DNA from 2 places in the Nocardioides segetis genome. Region 2 is predicted to be linked to the other one. Evidence: predicted binding sites of a transcription regulator. Region 2 holds the regulator's gene; the other holds the start of a gene.
What was found. Region 2 encodes HrcA, which represses chaperone genes, less so after heat shock. Its sites were predicted from a motif close to TTGGCACTCGNNNNNNNCGAGTGCCAA; they were not measured.
Positions count from the first base shown of each region.

Region 1: the regulator HrcA is predicted to act here: its motif matches at 1,172-1,198, upstream of groL (chaperonin GroEL).

Region 1 is NZ_JBNINR010000023.1:26,757-30,311, forward strand. Features, by position in the region: gene groL (chaperonin GroEL) at 1-1,108, opposite strand, end outside; gene ACPZVR_RS24190 (ATP-grasp domain-containing protein) at 1,222-2,091, opposite strand; gene ACPZVR_RS24195 (SGNH/GDSL hydrolase family protein) at 2,101-2,928, opposite strand; gene ACPZVR_RS24200 (OsmC family protein) at 3,019-3,486, opposite strand.
Region 2 is NZ_JBNINR010000013.1:50,763-54,317, reverse strand. Features, by position in the region: gene ACPZVR_RS19385 (16S rRNA (uracil(1498)-N(3))-methyltransferase) at 1-284, opposite strand, end outside; gene dnaJ (molecular chaperone DnaJ) at 312-1,469, opposite strand; gene hrcA (heat-inducible transcriptional repressor HrcA) at 1,483-2,508, opposite strand; gene ACPZVR_RS19370 (hypothetical protein) at 2,747-3,490, shown strand; gene ACPZVR_RS19365 (MBL fold metallo-hydrolase) at 3,546-3,555, shown strand, end outside.

The DNA.
Region 1 (3,555 bases), on a different contig from region 2:
TGGCGAGGCGCTCCTGCAGCTTCTCGCGGTCGTAGTCGGAGTCGCTGCTCTCGATCTCGGCGCGGATCTGGTTGACCCGGCCCTCGATCTGGGCCTGGTCGCCGGCACCCTCGACGATGGTGGTCTCGTCCTTGGTGATGACGACCTTGCGGGCCTGGCCGAGCAGCTCGAGGCCGGCGGTCTCCAGCTTGAGGCCGACCTCCTCGGAGATGACCTGGCCGCCGGTGAGGATCGCGATGTCCTGCAGCATGGCCTTGCGGCGGTCGCCGAAGCCTGGGGCCTTGACGGCGACGGACTTGAAGGTGCCGCGGATCTTGTTGACCACCAGGGTCGACAGCGCCTCGCCGTCGACGTCCTCGGCGATGATGACGAGCGGCTTGCCCGACTGCATGACCTTCTCGAGCAGCGGCAGCAGGTCCTTGACGTTGCTGACCTTGCTGTTGGCGATGAGCACGTAGGCGTCCTCGAGGACGGTCTCCATGCGCTCGGGGTCGGTCACGAAGTAGGCCGAGATGTAGCCCTTGTCGAACCGCATGCCCTCGGTGAGCTCGAGGTCGATGCCGAACGTGTTCGACTCCTCGACCGTGATCACGCCCTCCTTGCCGACCTTGTCCATCGCCTCGGCGATGGCGTCACCGACGGTGGCGTCGCCACCGGCGGAGATGGTGGCGGTGGCGGCGATCTGCTCCCGGGTCTCGACGTCCTTGGCCATGCCGAGCAGCTGCTCGGAGACGGCGGAGACGGCGGCCTCGATGCCGCGCTTGAGACCCATCGGGTTCGCGCCGGCGGCAACATTGCGCAGACCCTCGCGGACCAGCGCCTGGGCGAGGACGGTCGCGGTGGTCGTGCCGTCACCGGCGACGTCGTCCGTCTTCTTCGCGACCTCCTTGACCAGCTCGGCGCCGATCTTCTCGTAGGGGTCCTCGAGCTCGATCTCCTTGGCGATGGAGACACCGTCGTTGGTGATCGTGGGGGCGCCCCACTTCTTCTCCAGAACGACGTTGCGGCCCTTGGGGCCCAGGGTGACCTTGACGGCGTCCGCGAGCGTGTTCATGCCACGCTCGAGACCGCGGCGGGCCTCCTCGTTGAAAGCAATCAGCTTCGACATAACTCCTGCGATTCCTTCGCGATGTCCGTTGTCACTCTCAAGGCGAGAGTGCCAACATCATGTTTAGCACTCGACCATGGCGAGTGCAAGGAGAAGACGGGTTCGAGCCGGGTTCAGGAGCGGGCCAGCCGAGCCGCGACCAGGGTGGCGAACCGCTCGGCGTTCGCCGGGTCGACGTCGAGGTAGAGGCCGGGCTCGATCAGCTCGAGCTCGCTGACCACCCAGCGGTCGGCCCAGACCATCAGGTCCACGCGCGCGTAGGCGAGGTCCGCGCGCCGCTGCCGCGCCGCCGCGGCGACGGCCGCCTCCGCGACCGCCGCCCGCTCGGGGTCGAGCGGGACCGGCCGGACCTGACCGCCGTGGACCTCGTTCACCCGCACCTCGCCCGCCGCCGCGACCTGCCCGAGCCGCTTGTCGACCTGCCCGACCGCGACCCCGTCGAACACGAAGACCGACGTCTCGCCGGTGGTCCGCACCGACTCCACCAGCGGCTGCGCGATCCACGGCCCGGCCACGAGCCCCTCGAGGCGCGGGTCGTCGGCGCGCTCGGCCACCACGACGCCGACCCCGCCGGCACCGGTGCGCGGCTTGACGACCACGCTCCCCCACCGGTCGAGCACGACCGCGAGGCCCGCGGCCAGGGCGTCGTCGTCGAGCGGCCGCGTCGGCACCGTGGGTACGACGTCGGCGAGCTCGACGAGGTAGGCCTTGTCGGCGTTCCACGCGAACACCTCGGCACCGTTGAGCAGCCGGGTCCCCGCCTCGACCCGGCGCGCCCAGTCGAGGAAGGCGGGCAGCCGGCGGTGGTAGTCCCAGGTGGAGCGCACGGCGACCAGGTCGGCGCCCGCCCAGTCGACGGCCGGGTCGTCCCAGCGCACCCAGCGACTCTCGACCCCGCGCGCGTCGAGCGCCGCGGTGAGCGCGGCGGCACCCGGCTCGCCGTCGGGCATGAGGTCGAAGGTGGCGAGGAGGACCGCGGTCATGCCCCCACGCTAGGAGGCCGGAGCCCGATGCCCGAAGGGGACCCGCTCCGCATGCCCGAGCGCCAGCAGCACCGACGGGAGCAGCGCCTTGGCCGTGCGCTTGTAGCCCAGCGCGCTGGGGTGGAACCGGTCGAGGCTGAACATCTCGTCGGGGTTGGTGATGAAGAACGGCCCGACCACGTGGGCGAGCGACACCGCGTGCGCTCCGTTGCGGACGGCGACCTCCGCCTGCGCCTGCGCGAGCTGCCGCGACATCCGCGAGCCCAGCGAGCGCAGCGGCTGCGGCACCGGCCGGAGCGCGCCGAGGTCCGGGCAGGTGCCCACCACGACCTCGGTGCCCCGTTCGCGCAGCCGGACGACGGCGTCCTCGAGCTGCGCCGCCGCCGTCGCCACCGGCACGCGGTGGGTGACGTCGTTCCCGCCGACGACGATCACCGCGACGTCGGCACGGTAGGTCTCGGGCAGCCCGTCGAGCTGTCCGGCGAGCGCGGAGCTCTCCGACCCGACGACCGCCGCCGTGCGCAGGGCCACGGGACGGCGCACCTCCCCCGCCAGACCGCGGGCGATCCGCGCCCCGAGCGTGTCCTTGGGGCGCTCGGCGCCCAGGCCGGCCGCGATCGAGTCGCCGAGGACGAGCAGCCGCAGCGGCGCTCCGTCGTACGACTTGCGCTTCCAGACCTTGTCGGCCGGGATCGCGTCCTCACCCAGGGGCTTCCCGATCCGCGCGCGGGCGATCGCGGCCTGGCGGCGCAGCAGCTCACGGCCGCCACCGGTGGTGACTCCGATCCCGGCGAGGGCGACGCCGGCGGCGACGAGGGTCTTGTGGACGCGGCTCATCCGCGACCCCCACGGAGTGCTCGGGTGGTCATGGCTGCTTTGAACCAGACCACCCTGAACGGATCATGGCGGGCCGGTGGCGCGCGGGTGTCAGCCGGCGACGAGGATCGTCGGCTCGTGCCCGACGGGGAAGCTCACCGAGGCGGCGATGAAGCAGTTGCGGCTCGCCTCGCCGTGGATCTCCCGCGCCGTGTCGACCATGCCCGCCTCGGCGACGGTGACCCGCGGCCGCAGCGTGACCGACGTGAACCGCCCGCCCTGCCCGACCTGCGCCATGGTGCCGACCGGGCTGTCGTCGTACGCCGTCACGACGACACCGTGGTCGACCGCGGAGTGCAGGTAGGACAGCAGGTGGCACTGGGCGAGGGCGGCGAGGAGCAGCTCCTCGGGGTTCCACCGCGCCGCGTCGCCGCGGAAGGTGGGATCGGCCGAGCCGAGCAGGTCGGGCTTCCCGCTCGCGGTGAGCAGCACGGTGCGGTCGTAGTCGCGGTAGCCGCTGGTGCCGGTGCCGCGGTTGCCCTGCCAGACCAGGTCGAGGGCGTAGTGGTGATCGGTCACGCGACCATCATCGCCGAACCGAGTCGGGAGAACCCTGGCGAGAACTTGTTCTAGTTTGGCACTCTTCTC
Region 2 (3,555 bases):
AGCTCGCCGCGGTCGCCCTTGGGCAGCGCCTGCACGACCGTCACCGAGGGCCGGGGCTCCGGCTGGTCGTCCACGGCGGTCACCGTGACGGTGAACGCGCGCTTCGCGGTGGCGGCGACCTCACCGGTCGCGACCCGCCCCCGCCCGTCGGCGAGCAGGAGCCGCTCCCCCACCCGCAGCCGGCGTACGACGACCGCGTGGTGCGCCTCGTCGCCCTCGACGGTGACGGCGTCGCCGACCCGCACCTCGTCGAGCGCCGGCACCAGGTGCTGCGGGAGGGTCATCGTTCGGGAGTCGTTGGGAATCGGCGGTCAGTGGGCGGTGAAGGCGTCGCGGAGGCGGCCGAAGACCGACTTGTGGGCGGGCCGCACGTCCCCGGTCGGCCGCTCCTCGCCGCGGATCGCGGCGAGCTCGCGCAGCAGCTCCTCCTGGCGCGGGTCGAGCCGGGTCGGGGTGTCGACGGCGATCGTGACGGCGAGGTCGCCCCGGCCGCCGCGCAGGCCGGGGACGCCGCGGCCGCGGAGCACGACCTGGTGGCCGGACTGGGTGCCGGGCGGGACCTGGAGGTCGAAGGAGCGCTCGACGTCCTCGCTGGCCGGGAGGTCGGCCTCGAGGGTGGGCAGCTCGATCGTCGTCCCGAGGGCGGCGGCGGTCATCGGCACCGTCACGGCACAGTGCAGGTCGTTGCCGTGCCGCTCGAAGACCTCGTGCGGCGCGACGTGGATCTCGACGTACAGGTCGCCGGCGGGACCGCCGCCGGGCCCGACCTCGCCCTGCTCGCTGAGCTGCACGCGGGTGCCGTTGTCGACGCCGGCCGGGATCTTGACGGTGAGGGTGCGCCGCGAGCGGACCCGGCCGTCGCCCGCGCACTCACGGCACGGGTCGGGGATCACGGTGCCGAAGCCGCGGCAGGCGGCACAGGGCCGCAGGGTGCGGATCTCGCCGAGGAAGGAGCGCTGCACGTGGGCGACCTCACCCGCTCCACGGCAGGACTCGCAGGGCACGGGGTGGCTGCCGGGCGCGGCGCCCTCGCCGCCGCAGGTCGTGCAGCGCACGGCGGTGTCGACCTTGAGCTCGCGGGACACGCCGAAGGCGGCCTCGGCCAGCTCGACCTCGATCCGGATGAGCGCGTCCTGGCCGCGCCGCATCCGTGGCCGCGGCCCGCGTCCGGCGCCCGCACCGGCGTTGCCGCCGAAGAAGGCGTCCATGATGTCGGTGAACGAGAAGCCCGCGCCCTGACCGCCGAAGCCGCCGCCGAACGGGTCGCCGCCGCGGTCGTAGGCGGCCCGCTTGTCGGGGTCGGACAGCACCTCGTAGGCGGCGGTGACCTGCTTGAACCGCTCCTGGCTCTCCGGGTCGGGGTTGACGTCCGGGTGCAGCTGGCGAGCGAGCTTGCGGTACGCCTTCTTGATGGTGTCGGCGTCGGCGTCGCGGCCGACGCCGAGCAGCTCGTAGGGGTCCTGACTCACGTGATGTGCTCTCTCAGCTCTCGTCGAGGATGCGGGAGACGTAGCGCGCCACGGCGCGCACCGCCGCCATCGTTCCGGGGTAGTCCATGCGGGTGGGGCCGACGATCCCGAGCGCCGCGAGCGCGTCGTCGGGGCCGTAGCCGGTGGCGACGACGCTGGTCGAGGCCAGCTCCTGGATCGGCCCCTCGGCGCCGATCCGCACCGTGACCGCGCCGCCGCTGGTGGCCTCGCCGAGCAGCTTAAGGAGCACGACCTGCTCCTCCAACGCCTCGAGCAGGGGTCGGATCGAGGTCTCGAAGCTGTCGCCGAAGCGGGCCAGGTTGGCGGTGCCGCCGACCACGACGCGCTCGTCGGAGCGGTGGTCGCTCATCGCCTCGACGAGGGTCTCGACGACGGCGACCGTCGGCGGGGTCGCCGGCTCGGCTCCCTCGCCGTCGGGGACGAGTGCGTGGAGCGCGGCGACGGCGTCGGCGATCACCTCTCCGGTCGCGGCGAGGTTGATCCGGGAGCGCAGGGTGCCGAGCTCGTCGTCGCCGATGTCGGCGTCGAGCTCGACGAGGCGCTGCTCGACCCGGCCGGAGCTGAGGATCAGCACCAGCAGCAACCGCGTCGGCGTCAGCGCGACGACCTCGATGTGGCGCACCGTGGAGCGCGACAGCGTGGGGTACTGCACCACGGCGACCTGACGGGTCAGCTGGGCGAGCAGGCGCACCGAGCGGTGCACGACGTCGTCGAGGTCGACGGCCCCCTCGAGGAAGCCGGCGATGGCGCGACGCTCGGCCGACGAGGTCGGCTTGACCGTCGAGAGCCGGTCGACGAAGAGCCGGTAGCCCTTGTCGGTCGGCACCCGCCCGGCACTCGTGTGGGGCTGATGGAGGTAGCCCTCCTCCTCGAGCGCCGCCATGTCGTTGCGGATCGTCGCCGGCGACACGTTGAGGTGGTGGCGCTCGACCAGCGCCTTCGACCCGACCGGCTCCTCGGTCGCCACGTAGTCCTCGACGATCGCGCGGAGTACGGCGAGCCTGCGGTCCTCCTGCATGGCCACCTCCTGGCTGTCGTCTCGGGCGGGCACGGCCGGATCTGGCACTCCGTCGCCGTGAGTGCCAATCCTAGCGCCCGCGCCCGCGACCGCCGCCTTCCGTGCCGCGTGCCCCGCGCCGCGCACGCTGCGCCCCTACCAGGGGAGGCCGCCCTTCCGCACCGCGCCGCGATCAAGTAGGTTAGGCTCACCTAAACTTCTGGAGGAGCCCGGACCAGGTCCGGGCGAAGGAGAGGTCATGACGGTCGACCCCGGTCTCGACGTACGACGCATCGCCGCCGCGGCGCGCAGCATCCTGGCCTGTCCCGCGGAGGTCCAGCTGGTCGTGGACGGCATCGACGACCCCGACACCATCGCCGGCGGCCTCGACCCGGCCGGCCTGGAGATGCAGGACCACGGCGGCCGGCCGCTTCTCTCCTGTCCCGCCGACTCGGCGCTCGCCACCGCGGCCACCGACCGGCGGGGCGCCCTGCTGACCCTGACCAGCGGCCTGGGGGCGCCGGGCTCGGCCGACCGCGACGCGACGCTGACCCTCTCCGGGCGTCTCGAGGCGCTCGGACTGGAGCAGTGCGAGTGCTGCGACGAGGTCCGGATGCGGGTCGGCATCCACCTCGACTTCGCCCTTCTCTCCCGTGCGAGCGCCCCGGAGCACGCGCCCGACGAGACGCGTGTCCGGGTGCCCCTCGGCGCCTTCGCCGACACCGAGCACGACCTCAACCGCGGCTTCCTCCAGCGCTCGACCGAGCACGCCAACCTCTGTCACCAAGACGAGCTCCGCCGCGCCGTCTCCTCGATGACCCACACCCGGCTCGGGGAGGTGGTCGGCGTCCAGCTGGCCGACCTGCACGCCGCCGGCGTCACCCTCCACTGGGTCGACCTCACCGGCGCCCACAGCGCGCAGCTGCGCTTCCCTCGCCCCGCCGCGTCCGCGGCCGAGCTGGGTGACCTGCTGCGCACGGAGCTGCACGCCGGGCTGTGCTGAGATCGGCCGGGGCGACCGGCACCCGCGCGCCGGCCGACCCCCGTACCCTGACCCCGTGCCGGCTT